Regions from separate parts of the Janthinobacterium sp. HH102 genome, predicted to be linked through region 1. Evidence: predicted binding sites of a transcription regulator. Region 1 holds the regulator's gene; the other holds the start of a gene.
The links. The regulator FNR, encoded in region 1, switches genes on or off when oxygen is low (the NO sensors DNR and NnrR bind a similar motif). The targets are predictions, from matches to a motif close to TTGATNNNNATCAA.
Positions count from the first base shown of each region.

Region 2: the regulator FNR is predicted to act here: its motif matches at 7,912-7,925, upstream of cqsA (alpha-hydroxyketone-type quorum-sensing autoinducer synthase).

Region 1 is NZ_CP062062.1:275,943-285,720, reverse strand. Features, by position in the region: gene modA (molybdate ABC transporter substrate-binding protein) at 1-120, shown strand, start outside; gene modB (molybdate ABC transporter permease subunit) at 137-808, shown strand; gene JAB4_RS01225 (ATP-binding cassette domain-containing protein) at 817-1,527, shown strand; gene JAB4_RS01220 (TOBE domain-containing protein) at 1,568-2,335, shown strand; gene JAB4_RS01215 (response regulator) at 2,414-5,488, opposite strand; gene fnr (fumarate/nitrate reduction transcriptional regulator Fnr) at 5,728-6,486, shown strand; gene JAB4_RS01205 (FixH family protein) at 6,613-7,137, opposite strand; gene ccoG (cytochrome c oxidase accessory protein CcoG) at 7,199-8,581, opposite strand; gene ccoP (cytochrome-c oxidase, cbb3-type subunit III) at 8,586-9,506, opposite strand; gene JAB4_RS01190 (cbb3-type cytochrome c oxidase subunit 3) at 9,499-9,699, opposite strand; gene ccoO (cytochrome-c oxidase, cbb3-type subunit II) at 9,701-9,778, opposite strand, start outside.
Region 2 is NZ_CP062062.1:5,247,250-5,257,027, forward strand. Features, by position in the region: gene glp (gephyrin-like molybdotransferase Glp) at 1-479, shown strand, start outside; gene JAB4_RS23855 (MHFG family PEP-CTERM protein) at 741-1,676, shown strand; gene JAB4_RS23860 (hypothetical protein) at 1,734-2,519, shown strand; gene rmuC (DNA recombination protein RmuC) at 2,547-3,908, opposite strand; gene JAB4_RS23870 (group II truncated hemoglobin) at 3,913-4,308, opposite strand; gene JAB4_RS23875 (MFS transporter) at 4,441-5,709, shown strand; gene JAB4_RS23880 (GIY-YIG nuclease family protein) at 5,722-6,069, shown strand; gene JAB4_RS23885 (MarR family winged helix-turn-helix transcriptional regulator) at 6,127-6,594, shown strand; gene cqsA (alpha-hydroxyketone-type quorum-sensing autoinducer synthase) at 6,601-7,845, opposite strand; gene JAB4_RS23895 (HAMP domain-containing sensor histidine kinase) at 7,978-9,330, shown strand; gene JAB4_RS23900 (response regulator) at 9,334-9,778, shown strand, end outside.

The sequences.
Region 1 (9,778 bases):
TACCCGATCGCCACCATCAAGGGCAGCGGCAATGCCGCCGAAGCGAAGCGCTTCGTCAGCTACCTGCAGACGGCACCTGCGCAAGCCATCCTGGCCAAGTACGGGTTTAAAAAGCCATAAAGTAAAAAGACTGTACATGGATATCGCCTGGACCGCGCTGGCCCTGTCGCTCAAAGTTGCGGCCTGGGCCACGGCGCTCAATTTGCTGCTCGGCATCGGTACGGGCTATCTGCTGGCGCGCACGCGTTTTCCGGGGCGCGAGCTGCTCGACGCCCTGCTGACCCTGCCGATGGTGATGCCGCCCACCGTGCTCGGCTATTACCTGCTGGTGCTGCTGGGCCGGCGCGGCACCCTGGGCATCTGGCTGCAGGACAACTTCGGCATCAACCTGATCTTTACGTGGCAGGGCGCCGTGATCGCTTCCACGGTGGTCGCCTTTCCCCTCGTCTTCAAGCCCGCGCGCGCCGCCTTCGAGGCGGTCGACGGGCAGCTCGAGCAGGCGGCCCGCGTGCTGGGCATTTCGGAGCTGGCGATTTTCTTCCGCGTCACCTTGCCGCTGGCCTGGCGCGGCATCCTGGCCGGCGTGCTGCTGGGCTTTGTGCGCGCGCTCGGTGAATTCGGCGCCACGCTGATGGTGGCCGGCAGCATTCCCGGCAAGACGCAGACCCTGTCGGTGGCCGTGTATGAAGCCGTGCAGGCGGGCCAGGATGAGGTGGCCAATACGCTGGTCGTGATTATCTCGCTAGTCTGCATCGTGGTGCTGCTGTCGGCTGGCCGCCTGGCGCCCGGGCGCGTCGCACACAAATGAGGCCTATGATGACGCCCATGCAACTCGACCTCGACATTCGCGCTACCTTGCGCTCCGGCAAACGCCGTTTCGACCTGCACGTGCAATGCACCTCAGGCAGCCAGCGCATCGCCATGTATGGCCCGTCCGGCGCCGGCAAGAGCATGACCCTCAAAGCCATTGCCGGACTGTTTACACCGGACGCGGGCCATATCCGCCTGAACGGGCGCACCCTGTTCGACTCGGCCGCCGGCATCAACTTGCCGCCGCAGCAGCGCAATGTCGCCTACCTGTTCCAGGATTACGCGCTGTTCCCGCACCTGACGGTGCGCCAGAACGTGGGCTTCGGCCTGGCGCGGGGCTGGTTCAATCCGCGTGCGCGCGAAAAATTGCAGACGGTCGAGCATTGGCTGGATGCATTCCACTTGCAGGAACTGGCGCACCAGTTTCCCGACGAGTTGTCCGGAGGCCAGCGCCAACGGGTGGCGCTGGCGAGGGCGCTCGTGGCGGAACCGGCCGCGTTGCTGCTCGACGAGCCGTTCGCCGCCCTCGATCCGGCCCTGCGTGTCAAAATGCGCCTGGAACTGAGCCAGTGGCAGCAGCGCCTGGACGTGCCCATGATCCTGATCACCCATGATCCGGAAGATGCGCGCATCCTGGGCGAGCATGTGCTGTACTTGCGCGACGGACAGATCGATAACAGGGAAGAACACATGGCATTGGGTGAACGCATTGGATAAATCAGCGGCAGCGGAAATCGGCCTGCAAGGCTCGGTATGGATGACGGTGGGAGGCGAGCACCTGGGTGGCGCCGGGCGGGTGGAATTGCTGGGCGCCATCGCCGAGTGCGGCTCCATCACGCAGGCGGCCAAGCTGGTGAAGATGAGCTACAAGGCGGCCTGGGACGCGATCGACGCGATGAACAACCTGGCGGGCGAGCCGCTGGTCGAACGCCTGACGGGCGGCAAGGGCGGCGGCGGCACGCGGCTGACGCAACGGGGACGCCAGCTGGTCGACAATTTCCGCATCATCGAGCGCGAGCATGCGCGCTACCTGCGCCAGCTGGGCAGCCAGGCCGAAGGCATCGCCGACGATCTTTTACTCATACGGAGAATGGCCATGAAAACCACGGCACGCAACCAATTCCTGGGCAAGGTGGCCGAACTGAAACAGGGCGCCGTCAACGACGAAGTCACGCTGGAATTGCCGGGTGGCCAGCACATCGTGGCCATCGTCACGCAAGGCAGCAGCGCAAGCCTGGGCCTGGTGCCGGGCGCGGAAGCGTTTGCGCTGATCAAGGCATCGTCGATCATCCTCGTGGCCGACAGCGCAGGCGCGCGCTTTTCCGCACGCAACCAGCTGGCCGGGCTGGTGACGCGCGTGCAGACGGGCGCCGTCAACACGGAAGTGGTGCTGGACTTGCCACGCGGCGGCACGATCGCCGCCATCATCACCAACCAGAGCAGCACCGAGCTGGGCATCGAGATCGGCAGCAGTGTGACGGCGATTTTCAAGGCGTCCAGCGTGATCCTGGGCGTGCCGGCGTAAATGGGGTAGGTCGGATTAGCGCGCAAGCGCGTAATCCGACAAGGTTCCGGGGCCTGACCCCAGTTTTACGTTGCAGGCTTAATCCTTCAGCCTGGACAACCAATCGGCCGCCGCCGCCAGCGCCTGCTCCAGTTCCTGCGCCGTCTGCGCCAGCAGCGCCGGCACCTCGTCGAGGCGGCCCGCATCGATGGCTTCCTCGGTGGCGAACGCGGTGCGGATCAGGCGTTTCGTGCCCAGGGTGCCGACGGAGCCGCGCACGCTGTGCAGGATGCGCGCCACGTCGCTGTGGCGGCCCGCCTGCAAGGCTGTTTCGGCATCGCGCACGGGCGTCATGCCCTTGTTCAGCGCGTCTTCCACCATGCGCCGCAGCACGCCGCGCCCCTTCGCGTCGCGCCCCATCACGCGCATCAGCGGCGCCATGGAAAACACTTCCTCATCGGCGACGGGCGCCGGCCCCGCCGTCTGCACTGGCGGGCGCTTGGGCAGGTGGCGCAGGATCACTTCCATCATCTCTTCCACCACCACGGGCTTGGCGATGAAATCGCTGATGCCGGCCGTCATGCAGCGCTCGCGCTCGGACGCCAGCACGCCGGCCGTCATGGCGATCACGGGCAGGCTCAAGCGCAGTTCCGTGCGGATGATGTGGGTGGCGCTGAAGCCGTCCATGACGGGCATCTGCATGTCCATCAGCACGATGTCGTAGCGCAACGCTTCCGTGCGCAGCCGTTCCACCGCTTGCAACCCGTCGCCCACCACGTCCAGGGTGGCGCCCATGTGTTCGAGGATGCCGCGCGCCACGGCCTGGTTCAAATGGTTGTCTTCCACCAGCAGGAAATGCACGCCGGCCAGTTCCGTGCCCAGCGGCTGTTGCAGCATGCGCTGCTCGCCGCCGTCGTGCTTGGTAATCAGCGCCTGGTGCAGGGCGTCGAACAGGCTCGAGCCCGTGATCGGCTTCATCAGCACGACGTCGGCCTCGGCCGCGCTGGAGATTTCCTCGAGGTGGTTGCGGGCGAAGGCGTTGACCATGACCACGATGGGCTGGCGCTGGCCGCTGGCTGCCTGGCGGATGGCCTTGGCCGTGGCCAGGCCGTCCATCACGGGCATGTGCCAGTCGGCCAGCACCACGTCGTACGGCTGCTGCTGCGCCAGGCGCTCGCGGTACAGTTCGATAGCGGCAAAGCCGGAGTCCACTTCGTCGGCCAGCCAGCCCCACGCCTCGATCAGCTTGACGATCAGTTCGCGCGTGGTGCGGTTGTCGTCGGCCACCAGCAGGCGCAGCTGGCCCAGGGTGGGCGTGCGCCGCGTTTCGGCCGGCTGCGCCAGCATCTCGAACGGCACGCTGAACCAGAAGCGGCTGCCTTTGCCTTCGCTGCTGGCAACGGCGATGTCGCCGCCCATCATGTGGATCAGCTGTTTGCTGATGGCCAGGCCCAGGCCCGTGCCGCCGAAGCGCCGCGTGATGCTCTGGTCGCCTTGCGAAAACGCGGCAAACAGCTGCTGTTGCTGCAACTCCGTCATGCCGATGCCCGTGTCGCGCACTTCGAAGCGCAGCCAGGCGCGGCCCTTGTCTTTCTCGGCCAGGCTGACGGCCACCACCACTTCGCCGCTCTCGGTAAACTTGATGGCGTTGCCGGCCAGGTTGACGAGAATCTGCTGCAGGCGCTGGGCGTCGCCCATGAGGCGGCGCGGCACGTCGGGCTCGACGGCAATCGCCAGTTCCAGCTCCTTTTCGCCCGCATTCATCGTCATCGTCGTGGCCAGCGTGTTCATGACCTCGTCGAGGTCGAATTCGACGGGCGACAATTCCATGCGGCGTGCCTCGATCTTCGAATAATCGAGCACGTCGTTGAGGATGCCCAGCAGCGACTGGCCGGCCACGCGCACCATGGTCAGATACTTGCGCTGTTCCGTATCGAGCTTGGTATTGCCCAGCAAATACACCATGCCCAGCACGGCATTGAGGGGCGTGCGGATTTCATGGCTCATGTTGGCCACGAAATCGCTCTTCGCGCGGTTGGCCGCCTCGGCCCGGTCGCGTTCCTGTTCCAGCTCCGCCGCGCGCGATTCGAGCTCCTGCTGCAAGCGGTCGCGCTCGCTCATCAGGCCGTTGAACGCTTCCGTCAGCTCGCCGATCTCGTCGCGCTGCTGCACGGGCACGGGAGTGAAACGGCTGCCGCTGGTGCGCAGCGCCTGCAGGGTGTCGCGCAGGCGCACCAGCGGCGAGAGCAGGCGCACGGTGACCCAGCCCAGCACGGCTGCGGCCAGCAGCGAGGCGAGGATGCTCCACAGCACCAGCCGGTACAGCACGCCGTCGAACGGTTCGAAGGCGTCGTCGAGGGGCAGCGAGGCGGCCAGCAGCCAATTTACGGATTTCAGGCGCTTGAAGCTGTTGACGGCCGTGATGCCGCGGCTGTTGGTGCTGACCATGGTGCCTTCGCCATCGTCCTTCAGCAGCCGGGTGGTCGTCAGGTTGGCGTTCGGCAGGCGCGGCTGCAGCAAACGGCTGGTGTCGGGATGCAGCACATAGCGCGGCACGGCGCCGCGCGTGAGGACGAAGTAATAGCCGCTCTTGCCGATCTTTTCCGAGCGCAACCTCCCCAGCAGGTTATCCTTGTACAGGCGCAGCACGCCGATCACCACGCCGGCCACCTGGCCATCGGCGCCCAGCACGGGCGCGACCATCTGCACGATGGGCATGCCGCTCGATTTGCCCAGCATCGGCTCGGTGATCATGGGCTGGCGCGTGCGCAGCACGGTCTGGAAATACTCGCGCTCGGCGACGTTGATGCCGGCGCGCCCCGCCACTTCCGGCATGTCGGCCACGACGGCGCCGTGCGCGTCGAGCACCAGCACGTCGTCGAACAGCACCAGCATCGAGCGGCGCGAATAGTATTCGCGCAATTGGGCGGGCTGGGTGATCAGTTCTGGCGGCTGCTGCCGGGCCGTCAGGGTGACGATCTGCAGCAGCATGCCCAGCTTGTCGTCGAGCTCGGCGGCGGTGCGGCTGATCAGGGACGACTGCTGGCTCAACAGTACCTTGGTGAAATCGTCGCGCATGTGCTGCACCTGGATCATGGTGACCAGCGCGATCATGGCGATCGAGGTCAGGCTGGTGGCCAGCGCGACTTTTGCTTTGATGCCGAGAGGCTTCATGATTTCCTTTTCAGTACCGGGCGGCACAGGCGGCAGATAATGCTGTCAGGAATTTTCCTATCAATACCCCAGCTTGGCAAGCGCCGCCACGCAAATTGCCCTCTCCGCATGGGCTTTTGACGATGTTGCCATATAATTAAAGTCGGAACGTCGTTTATTCAGCGAAATTGCGGTGAAATTGGCACACGGCAACCCTGTATGCAGTAAACTTGTTGTTGCATTTTCTAAAAGGTACCGACATGACTGAAGCGCTACTCACTCCAACCTCGCCCACAGTGACCGTGGAAGCGTTGCGTGCGCGATGCTCGACCTGCAGCATGCATCAATTGTGTCTGCCGATGGGCCTCGACGTGGGCGACATGGACAGACTGGACCAGATCATTGGCCGCCGCCGCAAGATCGTGCGCGGCGCTTCGCTGTTCCGCATCGGCGACTCGTTCCAGAACCTGTATGCGATCCGTCTGGGCCACTTCAAGACCTACCAGATCAATCCGGGCGGCGAAGAGCAGGTGACGGGTTTCCAGATGGCGGGCGAACTGCTGGGCATGGACGCCATCAGCGCCGACCGCCACCACTGTAATGCGGTGGCGCTGGAAGACAGCGAAGTGTGTGAAATCCCGTTTTCCAGCCTGGAACAATTGCTGGGCAATATGCCGACCCTGCTGCGCCATTTCCACCGCATGATGAGCCAGGAAATCACGCGCGAGCAAAGTGTCATGCTGTTGCTGGGCAACATGCAGGCGACGCAGCGTTTTGCCGCCTTTATCGTCAACCTGGCGTCGCGCTATGAAGCGCGCGGCTATTCGGCCAGCAAATTTCAGTTGCGCATGTCGCGCGAGGAAATCGGCAACTACCTGGGCCTGACCATCGAAAGCGTCAGCCGTTTATTGTCGAAATTCAAGAAGGAAGGCTGGCTGCGCGTCTCCAACCGCGAGATCGAGATCTTGCAGCCGGCCAAGCTGAAAGCCATTACAGCCGGCACCGACGTCTGCAAGTAACAGCACCGTCAAAACCTACTGCGCGTCGTGCTTTGCGGCCTGCGATGCTCGCTGTGCTATAGCACAGCTGTGCTTCTCAGCCACAAATCACTGCCGCTCGCTACGGTTTTTTCCCGGCGCTGTACGTTATAACTCTTCATCCGCATGCAGCGCGATGCTGCGTTGCACGGGCCAGGTCCAGATGCCGGACAGGCGCCACTCGCGTTTGTCGTTTTCCACCAGCACTTGCCAGCGGCTGCGCTCGAGCATCGGCAGCGCCACGGAAAAATTGCCGGCCGCATCGGGCTGCACCAGCAGCTTGATATCCTTTTCCGGCAGGGTCGCATGCGCCAGGTGCAGCTGCAAAGGCCCCTGGTACGCCTTGCCGAAGCTGTGCACGGAGCCGCTGAGGCGCGCTGCAGCGACGTCATACGACAGGGTCGTATCCATGGCCAGGTCGCTGGCGATCGTGTCGCGCTTCAAATCCTGGTTGATCGCCTTGCCCTGCTTGTAATAGTCGCCCACCACCAGCGCGTCGGGCTGCGTAAACGCGATATAGCCCATGAAGCTGCCGACGACCACGGACAGGCCGGGACCGATCATCAGCAGCCATGGCCAGCGGTGTTTGTACCACGGGGCAACGGGAGGTTGCAGTTTCAGACTGTCGGACATGGTATTTCTCCTGTGTTTCTGGTATACGGCCAGCCCCCATGCGGGGACCGGCCTTCCTGCATTAGCGCGGCACGATGAATACCGCGCTTTCGCGCACATGCAGCGACGGGTCGTCCAGCGAGTGCAATTCGATCGCAATCTTGTTCGAGCCCTTCTCGCCGACGCCGTGCGGCACGCGCAGGCGGATCGGCCAGCCCAGCGTTTCCGTCGGCTGCAAGGTCACTTCGTCGCGCGTCAGCAAGGTCAGGCCCGGCAAGCCGGAAGCGCTGATTTTGAAATGCTGGCTTTGCTCCGAGGTGTTCATGATCTGCAGACGATAGACGTTTTCGATCATGCCGTCTTCCACCTCGCGTCCCATCGAACCGCGGTCGCGGATCACGTCCATTTTCAGGGGCGTGCGCAGGGCCAGCGACGTACACACGGCGATGATAATCAGGGCCAGGATGGACGTGTAGATCAGCACGCGCGGGCGCATGGCGCGCTGGCGGATCTGCTTCGAATTGAAGTTGTTTTCCATCGCATGGTCGGTGCTGTAGCGTATCAGGCCACGCGGCCGCTCGACCTTGTCCATCACCGTATTGCAGGCATCGACGCAGGCGGCGCAGCCGATGCATTCATATTGCAGGCCGTTGCGGATATCGATACCGGTCGGACACACCTGCACGCACAGGGTGCAATCGATGCAGTCGCCCAGCTTGTCGTTGTTGCCGGCCTTCTTGCTCATGGCGCCGCGTGGTTCGCCGCGCTTGGCATCGTAGGTGATGATCAGCGTGTCCTGGTCGAACATGGCGCTCTGGAAGCGCGCGTAGGGGCACATGTATTTGCACACCTGCTCGCGCAGCCAGCCCGCGTTGCCGTAGGTTGCCAGGCTGTAGAACAAGACCCAGAACCATTCCCAGGGACCGAAATTGAGGGTGGTCACTTCGCGCGCCAGTTCCTTGATCGGCGTGAAGTAGCCGACAAAGGTAAAGCCCGTCCACAGGGCGATGGCGCCCCATACCAGGTGCTTGGCCGTCTTCTTGAACGCCTTGCGCACGGAGGGGCCCTGCTTGTCGAGGGCCATGCGCGCGCTGCGCGTGCCCTCGATGCGGCGTTCGACCCACAGGAAGATTTCCGTGTATACCGTTTGCGGGCAAGAAAACCCGCACCACACCCGCCCGGCAATGGCCGTGACGAGGAATAACAAATACGCACAGATGATCAGCAGGGCCGCCAGATAGATGAAATCCTGGGGCCACAGCACGACGCCGAAAATGTAGAACTTGCGCGTGGTCAAATCGAACAGCAGGGCTTGCCTGCCATTCCAGGTCAACCACGGCAAGCCGTAGAACGCGAGCTGGGTAAGCCATACGCATACCCATCGCCAGGTAGCGTAGCGTCCTTTGGCCTCGCGAGGGTAGATTTGCTCGCGGGCCGCATACATCTTGATGACTTGAGGTTCCATTACATCATTTCACGGGCGTCTGGGGATTCGACAGGCTCCAGACATACGCCGACAGCACGTGTACCTTGGATTCGCCGAGGAAGTCGCTGAAGGCCGGCATGGTGTTGTTGCGACCCTTGCGCACGGTTTCCATGATGGTATCGGCGCTGCCGCCGTACAGCCAGATCTTGTCCGTCAGGTTAGGCGCGCCGAGCATCTGGTTGCCCTTCGCATCGGCACCGTGACAGGCCATGCAGGCGCCGAACTTGGCCTTGCCCAGCACGGACTTGACGGGGTCCGACGTGGAACCGGACAGACTCAGCACGTAATGGGCCACGTTCTCGACATCTTTTTCGGAGCCGAGCGCGGCGCCCATCGGCGGCATCTGCCCATTGCGGCCATGCATGATGGTGGTCTTGATGATGTCGGGATCACCGCCATACAGCCAGTCCTTGTCCGTCAGGTTGGGGAAGCCCTTGTTGCCGCGGGCATCCGAACCGTGGCACTGCGCGCAGTAGGTCAGGAACAGACGCTGGCCGATGGCTTGCGCCTGCGGATCGGCGGCCACCGTCTTCAAGTCCTGGCTCAGGTACTTGTTGAACAGGGGGCCGTAATCGGCTTCCGCCTTCTTCAGCTCTTCCTCGTACTGGCCCGTCGATTTCCAGCCCAGGCTGCCGGCGTAGGTGCCCAGGCCCGGGTACAGGAACAGGTAGGCCAGCGCGAAGACGATGGTGATGTAGAACAGCCACATCCACCAGCGCGGCATCGGCGTATTGAGTTCCTTCAAGTCCTCGTCCCACACGTGGCCCGTGGTGCCGTCGGCGGGGGCGCCGGCGGCCACTTTCACTTTCGACTGCGAGTACAGCAGCACGCCGCAGCCGATGATGCCCAGCAGGGACAGCACGACAATGTAGATATTCCAGAAGCCATTGGTAAAGTCAGCCATGGTTGCGCTCCCCTTGTGCCGGCGCGGCATCGGCCGGATAGTCGAGCGCCTCGTCGGCGAACGGCAGGCGTGCCGCCGCGTCGAAGTCGCCATTGCTGCGGCTGAACGTCCACCACAGGATGCCCACGAATGTCATAAAGGAAACCACCGTCATGACGCTGCTGGCGCTGTCAAACAGGTTTTCGATTGCCATGCTAATTCCTTGTTTTGATTAATGTACCGAGGCCTTGCAGATAGGCGACCAGGGCGTCTTCTTCCGTCTTGTCCTGCAG
Region 2 (9,778 bases), 1.3 Mb from region 1:
GCGGCGCGGCCGATTTTACGCGCGAGATCCTGGCCCGCCTCGGCGACGTGGCCTTCTGGCAAATCAACATGCGCCCGGGCCGCCCCATGGCCTTTGGCCGGATTGCCAGCGAGGGCGACACGGCCTTGCTGCTGGGCCTGCCCGGCAACCCCGTGGCCGTGATGGCGGCGTTTTATTTCCTTGCCCGCCCCACCCTGCTGCGCCTGATGGGCGCCGATGCGGACACGTCCACACTGCCCCTGCTGCAGGTGGCGGCGCAGGCACCGATCCGCAAGAAACGGGGCCGCACGGAATACCAGCGCGGCATCGTCGAGCGCGGCGCGGACGGGCGCCAGCACGTGCGCGTGACGGGCGCGCAAGGCTCGGGCATCCTGCGCTCGATGACGCAAGCCAATTGCATGATCGTGCTGCATGAAGCGCAAGGCCAAGTGGCGGCCGGCGACCTCGTCGACGTCGTGCTGTTCCATGGCCTGATGTAAAGCAACTGCCCTCCCCTCTCCTTGACGGCCCGCCCTGCGCGGGCCGTTTGCATTTCCCCTTCGCAATCAATTTTCTCCTGCGCGGCACACCTGCGCCTGCCGAGATAAAAATATTAATCATTTCTTGTCAAAATAAATCAATAAACACAACACTAATTGTAATAATTTTATTTATTAGTTGATATTGAAGTTTCTTCGGTGATAACATTCGAACTCACGCAAAAGTTCAATTTTGATATTGTTTTCACGAGGAAACTAACAATGAAACACGGCCCATGGTTGGCGAGCACCTGCATGCTGGGTGCGGCAGTCCTATTCGGCATGTTGTCTCTGGCTCCCCTGCCCGCGTATGCGAAAGGCGTGGCCCGCGCCGACGTGCTGGACAACTGCAACTGGAACCGTCCCGGCGTCGACCCGTTCATGGGTGACGTGGTGGCGGCCGTGGACCGCTATACGGATATCGCGCCGCCCGTGCGCGAACAATTGAAGGCGCGCATGCGCGCGCGCCAGTACGATGAGATCGTGGTGATCAGCCGCGACGCCATCCGCGGCAAGGGCAATTACAACGCGCGCATCAGCGACATGCATTTCGGCCCCGGCCGCGTCTGCCGCAACGTCACGCGTGCGGGCTGGAACGAGCAGATGCAGGAACGGGGACTCGTGTATTGCGTGCAAGGCCAGTGCATCCTGGTGCCGACGATTTGCCGCAACGTCAGCCGCATCACGCAGGCGCCCGCGTCGGCGCCGCCAGCCGCCGGCGCAGCTCCCGGTGGTGCCGCTCCCGGCGGTGCAGCGCCCGCTGCCGCCGCGCCCGCCGCCCCGGAAACGGCAGGCGTGCCCCTGATCGACAATCCCGACGCCTTGCGCGGCGGCTCGTTCACGGGCGGCGCCATGCCGCCCGAGGTGGCCAGCATTCCTTTCCTGCCCTTCGATTATGTACGTACCGCCGGCGGCATCACGCCGCCTGCCGGCATGGGCGGCGGCGGCGGCGGTGGTGGTGGAGGCGGAAGCGTGCCGCCGGACCGGGGCAGCAGCATCATCGTGCCGCCCACCGTGATCATCCCTAGCTTGCCACCGACGGTGCCGACCGTCTTGCCGGCGGTGCCGGAACCGCAAACCTGGGCCATGCTGCTGGCGGGACTGGCGCTGACGGCCTTCGCCGCCAGAAAACGCCGGGCCGGCAAGCATGCCGCCTGATGCGTAGCCAGCCGGGTGCGGACTTGTTACTATGATGCATTCCAGACAAGGACCGCCATGCCCGATATCGATAGCCGCTTAACACGTCTCATTGCGCTGCGCGCGGAAGGCCGGCATGCGCAAGCGCTGCCGCTGCTGCAACAGCTGTTCGCCGACGGCGGACGAGTCGTGAATCCGGCAAGGTCGAGCTATTTCATCCCCATGCTGGAGTGGAAGTTTTTGGCCGAGGCCTACGCGCCGGCGTACACCGCGCTGCAGGTGGAGCGTGACGCGCAAATACGGCTGCTGCTGTCAGGCGAGCACGTTTTCGGACGCCACGACAGTAGCGTGCCGCCGGCAAGCAACGCGTTCGGGCGCGCATCGCGTTTTTCTCTTATCGTCGAAATGAACGAGACGCTGGGCGATGTCCGCTCCACCGCCGACCTGTTCGCCCGGCTGGACGTCAGCGCCCCGGAACTGGCGCGCCGGTACGCCTGGCAAGCGCTGCCGGCCGTCGTCGAAGTGGGCAATTTTGCGCTGGCGGAGCGCTACCGCTGCCCCGCACCGCTGGCACACCTCGAGACTGTCAATACTCTGGCCGCCAGCCAGCCCCTGCTTCCTGCGCCGGGCACGGCACCGCGCCTGGCGGCGGAGTTGATGAATCTGGTGAAAGACGTGCGGATCGCCGCTGCCGTACTGCGCGGCCAGGGACAGGCCGCCGAGGCCGACGCGCTGTGCGCCGCCTTGCTGGCCGGCCTGGCGAATGACGCCATGCGCACGCTGGCGCAGCGCGAGCTCGATGCGCCCGGCAGCATCACCGCTGCCATCGTCAAGCGCCAGATGGATGAGGAACAACAGGCCTAGCCGGCCGCCGCGGCGAACAGGGCGGCGCTATTCGCCGTCCGCCTTACCCAGCAGCAAGGCGGCCGCCTCGCCCGGCAAGGCTTCCACGGATTTCAATTTGCGCGCCATCTGCCGGCTGCGCACTTCCGCGCTTTCGATATTCTTCGCCGCCTTTTCCAGGGTCAGCCGGGTTTGCGACAGCACGTCGCCGAACTTGCCGAACTCCGTCTTGACGGCGCCCAGCACTTGCCACACTTCGGACGAGCGCTTTTCCAGCGCCAGGGTGCGGAAACCCATCTGCAGACTGTTGAGCAAGGCCGTCAGGGTGGATGGCCCGGCAATGCTGACCCGGTGCACGCGCTGCAATTCGTCGGCCAGGCCCGGGCGGCGCAGCACTTCCGCATACAGGCCTTCCGTGGGCAGGAAGAGGATGGCGAAATCCGTCGTCAGCGGCGGCGCCAGGTATTTCTCGGCGATGGTTTTCGCTTCGCCCCGCACGGCCCGCTCCAGTTCGCGGCCGGCCAGGGCCACGGCGTCCGCATCGGCCCGCTCGGCCGCCTCGACCAGGCGCTCATACTGTTCCTTGGGAAATTTCGCGTCGATGGGCATCCACACGGGCGGACCGCCATCGACCATGCCCGGCAGTTTCAGGGCGAATTCCACGCGCGCGCCGCTGCCCGGCAACGTTTCCACGTTCTTCGCGTACTGGTCGACAGTGAGTACCTGCTCCAGCAGCATTTCCAGCTGCACTTCGCCCCAGGTCCCGCGCGTCTTGACGTTGGTAAGCACCCGCTTCAAATCGCCCACGCCCAGCGCCAGCTGCTGCATTTCGCCGAGACCCTGGTGGACTTTTTCCAGCCGCTCCGACACTTGCTGGAACGAGGCGGAAAGGCGCGTTTCCAGGGTGGCGTGCAGTTTCTCGTCGACCGTCTTGCGCATTTCTTCCAGCCGCGCGCCATTGTCGGCCTGCAAGTCGCGGATCTTGTTCTCCAGGGTGGCGCGCACTTCCAGCATGCGCTGCGCATTCGATTCCGTCAGCTGGGCCAGGGTCTGATTGGTGCTCTCGGCAAAGCGCGCCAGGCTTTGCGCCTGCTCTTCGCGCCCCACTTTCCCCTGCGCCTGCATCTGCGTGCGCAGGCTGTCGAGCTGCTGCAGGGTCGCCGCCTGGAATTGCGCCAGGCCGGCGGCCAGGTCTTGCCGCGTGGCTTGCGCCGATGCCTGCAGCTGCAGCCGCACTTCGCGCTCGACCCGGTCGATGCGTTCCAGGCTTTGCTGCTGGTGCTGCTGCACCAGCGCCAGGGTGGTGGCGCCATCGCCGGCCGCGCCACGGGGGCGCAGCAGCAACAAGAGCAACAGGACGATGGCGGCGATGGCGGCGCCCAGCAGGCTGTAGAACTCGATTGGGCTCATGGGATCAGTCAGCTTTGTTGCGCATCCAGTCGGCCGTCTGATAGAACGATTCCATCAGGCGCACGCGCAAGGATTCTTCGATGCCCGTGTCTTCCATGGCCCAGGCCATGGCGCGCAGCCACTGGTCGCGCTCGCTGGTGCCGATGGCATACGGCAAGTGACGGGCGCGCAGGCGCGGGTGGCCGAATTTCTCGATATACAAATCCGGGCCGCCCATCCAGCCCGTGAGGAAGAAATACAGCTTGTCGCGCGAGCCGTCCGTCGAGGGCGGATGCATGACGCGGATGCCGGCGAACTCGGCTTCGAGTTCCATCAAGTCATAAAAACGGTCGACCATTTCACGCAGCACGGGGGCGCCGCCGATGGTCTCGTACAGGGTGGGGGCAGTGGTATCAGTCATGGCCGCCATGATAGCGCAAGCATCGGCGCTCCATGCAGCGCCAGCGCTCCATGCCGCAATAAATGGCAATATACTTGACTGCTCAAGCTTTCATCAACTACTATGCAATTTTAAAACAGGGACAAGATGAATATGCCAACCGCCACAGACACTGATTTGCTACGCAATACCAACTTCCGCTGGCTGCTGGGCGGCGGACTCGTCTCCATGCTGGGCGACCAGTTCAGCATGCTGGCCCTGCCCTGGCTGGTGCTGAGCCTGACGGGCGATAGCCTCAGCCTCGGCATCGCCGTGGCCCTGATGGGGGCGCCGCGCGCCGTGCTCATCTTGCTGGGCGGCACCATCGCCGACCGTTATTCGCCCCGGCGCGTGCTGCTGCTGAGCAAATATGCGAACGCCGCCATCCTGCTGGCACTGGCGGGGCTGCTGGTGCTGGACCTGGCCAGCCTGGCGCTCGCGTATGCGGCCGCGCTGGCGCTCGGCGTCGCGTCCGCCTTCGGCATTCCGGCCGGCACGGCCATCCTGCCGCAAGCCGTGCCTGCACCTACGTTGCAGAAAGCCAATGGCTTGCAGATGGGTGCGCGCCAGTTGTCCTTGCTGGCCGGTCCGCTGCTGGCGGCGCTCGTGCTGGGTGCCCACGGTAACGGGCAGCACACCTCCATGGCGGCGCTGGCCGCCGCCTTTGCCATCGATGCGCTGACGTTTGTGTTTTCCGCGTGGACCTTGCGCCAAGTCAAGCTGCGGCCCCTGGCTGCGGCTGCGGCGCCGCAAGGCATGTGGCGCGACATGGCGGCGGGCCTGGCCATGGTGTGGCGCGACTTGCCCCTGCGCAGCTGTTATGCCTACTGGGCCGTGGTGGCATTCTTCGTCATGGGTCCGCTGCAAGTCGCCTTGCCCGTGCTGGCCAGCGAGCGCCTGCACGGCGCCGCGGCGCTGGGCATGCTGATGGGCGCGCACGGCGCCGGCACCCTGGCCGGCATGCTGGCGTCCAGCCTGGGCGGCGCCTGGCTGCGCCGCCATTTCGGCGCCACCCTGCTGGCCGCCGACGCCATCGTGGCTTGCCTGTTGATGGCGCTGGGACAAATCGGCGCGGCCTGGCACGGCGCGGCCCTGCTGGCCGTCACGGGAGTGCTGGGCGGCTATGTGCAGGTGGCCATCTTTACGTGGATACAGCAGCGCGTGGCGCCCGCCATGCTGGGCCGGGCGATGGCTGTGTTCATGGGCATCTTCCTGGGACTGGCGCCCCTGTCGGCGGCGGCCACGGGTGCGCTGCTGCGCCACGTGAGCGTTGGCGAGCTGTTCTGCGTCGGCGGCGCTCTGCTGCTGGCCGCCGCCATCGCCGCCGCCCTGTTCACGGATATTGCCCACATCGCAAGCACCGATTACGTCACCCAAGCTTAAGGAAATCACAACATGGATAAAACACAGCAAGCAGCCTTGAAAGCAGCTTACCGGCAACAAGCGCCCGCGCTGGGCATCATCGCGCTGCGCCACCTGCCCAGCGGATGCACCCTGCTCGAACGCAGCCGCAACGCGCCCGGCGCGCTGAACCGCCACCGCTTCGAACTGAACCTGGGCAAGCACCGCAACGCCCGCCTGCAGGCGGACTGGCGGCGCGACGGTGCGGCGGCTTTCCGCTTCGACATCATCGACACCGTCGATCAATCCGCCGATCCCGCCTTCGATGCGGATGCCGAACTGGACGCCCTGCTGGCGCTGCACCAGGCGCAGCTGCTGGAACAGGGACAGGCACGCTATTGAGCGGCCATGCTTTATACTTGCGCACTCACGCACTGCGCAGCAAATGAAAAGGATGTCATGACCGAACACACTCTCCCGATGCCGGACGGCGGCGGCGCGCTGGACTTTTGCCTGCGCCTGGCGCGCGCCCAGGCGCTCATCGTGCGCCGCTTCGACAGCATCCTGGGCAATCTGCACGGCCTGAGCTTCAGCGATTACCAATTGCTGTACCACTTGCAGCGGGCGCCCGGCGGACGCCTGCGCCGCATCGACCTGGCCGAGCGCCTGGCGCTGACGGCATCCGGCATCACGCGCTCGCTGATGCCGCTGGAAAAAATCGGCCTGGTGGCGCGCCAGGCCGATGCACGCGATGCGCGCGTCGGCTACGCCGCCATCACCGAGGCGGGACTGGCATTGCTGGCGCACGCGAATACGACGGCGCAGGCGCTGGGACAGGAATTGCTGGGCAATGCCAGCGCGGACCAGCTGGCGCCCCTGTCCATGCTGCTGGGCACGATCGCCGGCAACCAGCCCGCCAACGGCTGACGCGCGCTACACCAGCGCCAGCTTGCGCAGGCGCCGCGTCGAGGGCCAGCGCGCCATGCCCGTCTCGTCGCGGATGGCGGCGCAGGCGGCCAGCACTCTTGCGCACTCGTCCTCGCGCAAACCCGCATTCAGGGTCAGGCGCACCAGCGAACGGTTCTTCGGCGTGGCTGGCGCACAGAAGACGGCGCCGTAGATGCCGTGCCGTTCCAGCGCCTTGCGCAGGATCAAGGTATCGGGTTCGCTGCCCGCTTCCAGCGCGATGATCTGCTCGGTGCCGTCGCTGACGTTGTAGCCGAGATCCGTCAACCCCTGGCGCAGCTGCACGCTGTGGCGGTGCAGCGCGGCGCGGCGGCCATCGGCGGCGCGGATGAAGTCGAGCGCCGCATCGAACCACGCCAGCTCGTGTTCGAGCAGGCAGGAACTGAAGATGGCTGGCCGCGAAGCGGACAAAAAATAGCCCTTAAAACGGGCCGAACAGGTAATCAGCCCGGCCCGGCCCGCGAACGCCTTGGCCAGCGACGCCGTGCGGAAATGCACGCGCTCGGCCAGGCCCAGCTCCGCCACCAGCCCCGCGCCCTGCGGGCCGTGCGTGCCCAGCGAGTGCGACTCGTCGACGATCAGCATGCTGCCGCTGCGTTCGGCAATTTCCACCATGTCCAGCAGCGGCGCCACGCTGCCGTTGGTGCTGTACAGCGCATCGACGATGATGATGCCGGGGCCATGCTTGTCGAGCTGGCGCTGCAGGTGGGCGCCATCGTTGTGCAGGAAGGCGACGGGCACGGCTTGCGCCGATTGCACGCCTTCCCACAACGACGCATGCGCCTGCATGTCCAGATACACGGGAATGCCAGGTCCGGCCAGGCTTTGCAGCAAGCCCACGTTGGCAGCCCAGCCCGACTGCGCCAGCACGCACGCCTCGCTGCCGAGAAAATCCGCCAGCTTGTGTTCCAGCCGGTGCTGGCGGCTGCCTTCCTGCAGGAACACGGACGACATCAGCATGGCGCCGCCGCCCTGCAAGACGCGCGCCTGGGCCGCCAGCAGCGCCGCCTCGCCGGCGATGTTCAGGTAATCATTACCTGCCAGCATGACCGCACCGGCCGGCACGGCTTGCCATTCATGCAGGTGTTCGCCGCCGAGCAGCTTCTCGATGCGCTCGACATAGTGCTCATCCATGCGCGCGCGCACGAAGGCGGGCATCCTTTGCTCGGCATGGATGGCGCGGGACGACAGAGGGGAAAGGGCGTGTGACATAGGGACTCCTGATTGGTTGCGGTGGGAACTACCGCGTCCAACATGCGCGAGTCATCCGGCAAGAGTTTGATACAGCTCAACAGTTGTGCCGATATTGTGCTGATACAGAGGGAACCCGCCGATCATGTTGCATTGATAAGCCTCAACGAACACGCCCCCCTGATCATGATGCATGCGCAGTCCCCTTCCGGAAAACGGTGGCAAGGCAAGCTGCTCCAGCCTTTCCTGCATTTCCACGACGCCATCGAACACACGCCCGTGCGGCGTGCGCAGGTGCGCACCCTGGCGCTCATCGGTGCACTGGGCATGCCCCTGTACTACGCGCTGTGGCATTACTTCTTTCCGCAAGAATACGAATCGCCGCTGCTGCGCACGGTGGCGGCGCTGCTGTTCCTGCCCGCGCTGTGGCCCGGCCGCTTCAGCAATACCTGGTTCAGCGTCTACCTGTTCCTGGGGCTGACCTTCGAACTGCCGTTTTTCTTTACATATATGTTCCTGATGAACCACGCCTCGACGCTGTGGATGCATTCACTGCTGGTGGCGCTGGTCGTGCTGTTTCACTTCGATACGCGCATCGCCGTGCTGGCCTACCTGGGCGGCACCCTGCTGGCTTGCCTGGCGTTTGCCGTGGCCGGCGATCCCGCCTTCCTGCTCAGCCGCGACGTCTTGCAGCAATTGCCCGTGCACTGGTTCACGATTGCCGTGCTGTCCGTCGTCAAGGTGGGCCGCAACGTGGGCGCGCAGGAGAAACTGGCCGGGCTGGCGGCCGGCCTGGGCAGCGTGGCGCACGAATTGCGCACGCCCCTCGTCAGCGTCGAGGCAAACGTGCGCGGCCTGCAGCGCGGCCTGCAGCAAAACCTGCAAGGACAGCCGCCGGACGAGGCCAGCCGGGAAGCGCTGGCGCGCATCCAGTTCGAAGTGCGCCATATGCACCACATGATCGATCTGTTCCTGCTCAGCGCCAGCGCCGTCAACCGCAAGCTCGAAGCCAACGAGGCGGTGGCCATGCACGACAGCGTGACGGCCGTGCTGCGCCGCTACCCATTTACCAGCACGGCCCAGCGCGACATCGTCAAGGTCGACGTGCGCGCCGATTTCACGTTTCCCGGCCAGTCCGAGCTGTGCGTGGTCATCCTGCTGAACCTGCTGCGCAATGCCTTGAAAAGCATCCACCGCGCCGGCAAGGGAAGAGTGCGCATCATCATCGATGGCGCCCATCCCGTGCCGCGCCTGCTGTTCATCGATACGGGCTGCGGCATCGCGGCCAGCCGCTTGCCGCTGATCTTCGACCGCTTCTATTCGTATCCCTCGCATAACGGCAGCGGCATCGGCCTGGCCCTGTGCCGGCAAATCATGCAAGCCTGGCAGGCGCGCATCCGCTGCGTCGCGCGCGAAGGCGCCTACGCCATCTTCGTGCTGGAATTTCCCCAGCCCCTGCCCGTGCCCACGCACAACCGTTTTCCATCCATCCACCGCGCGAGGTGACGCATGCAACTGCCCGTCTACACCCATCCGACCCTGACCGTATTGATCGACGACAGCGATTCCTTCCTGAAAAGCCTGGCGTTCCAGCTCGATCCCGGCCTGGCGCGCAAGACTTTCCACGACACGAGCAGCGCGCTGCACTGGCTGCGCCAGAGTACGCAGCCGGGCGAGACGCCGCTGCACGTCAATTTCGACACGCAAAACCTGCCGCCCGACCAGTGCAACGTGGCACTCGACATCGAACGCATCTGGCGCATCAGCGGCCAAGCGCAGCGCTTTGCCGTGCCTTCCGTGCTGGTGGTCGATTATTCGATGCCGCAGATGAATGGCCTGGAATTCTGCCAGGCCGTGCGCGACTTGCCGTGCAAGAAGATTTTATTTACGGGCGCGGCCGATGAAAAGGTGGCCGTGACGGCCTTCAACCGGGGCTTGATCGACCGCTACATCA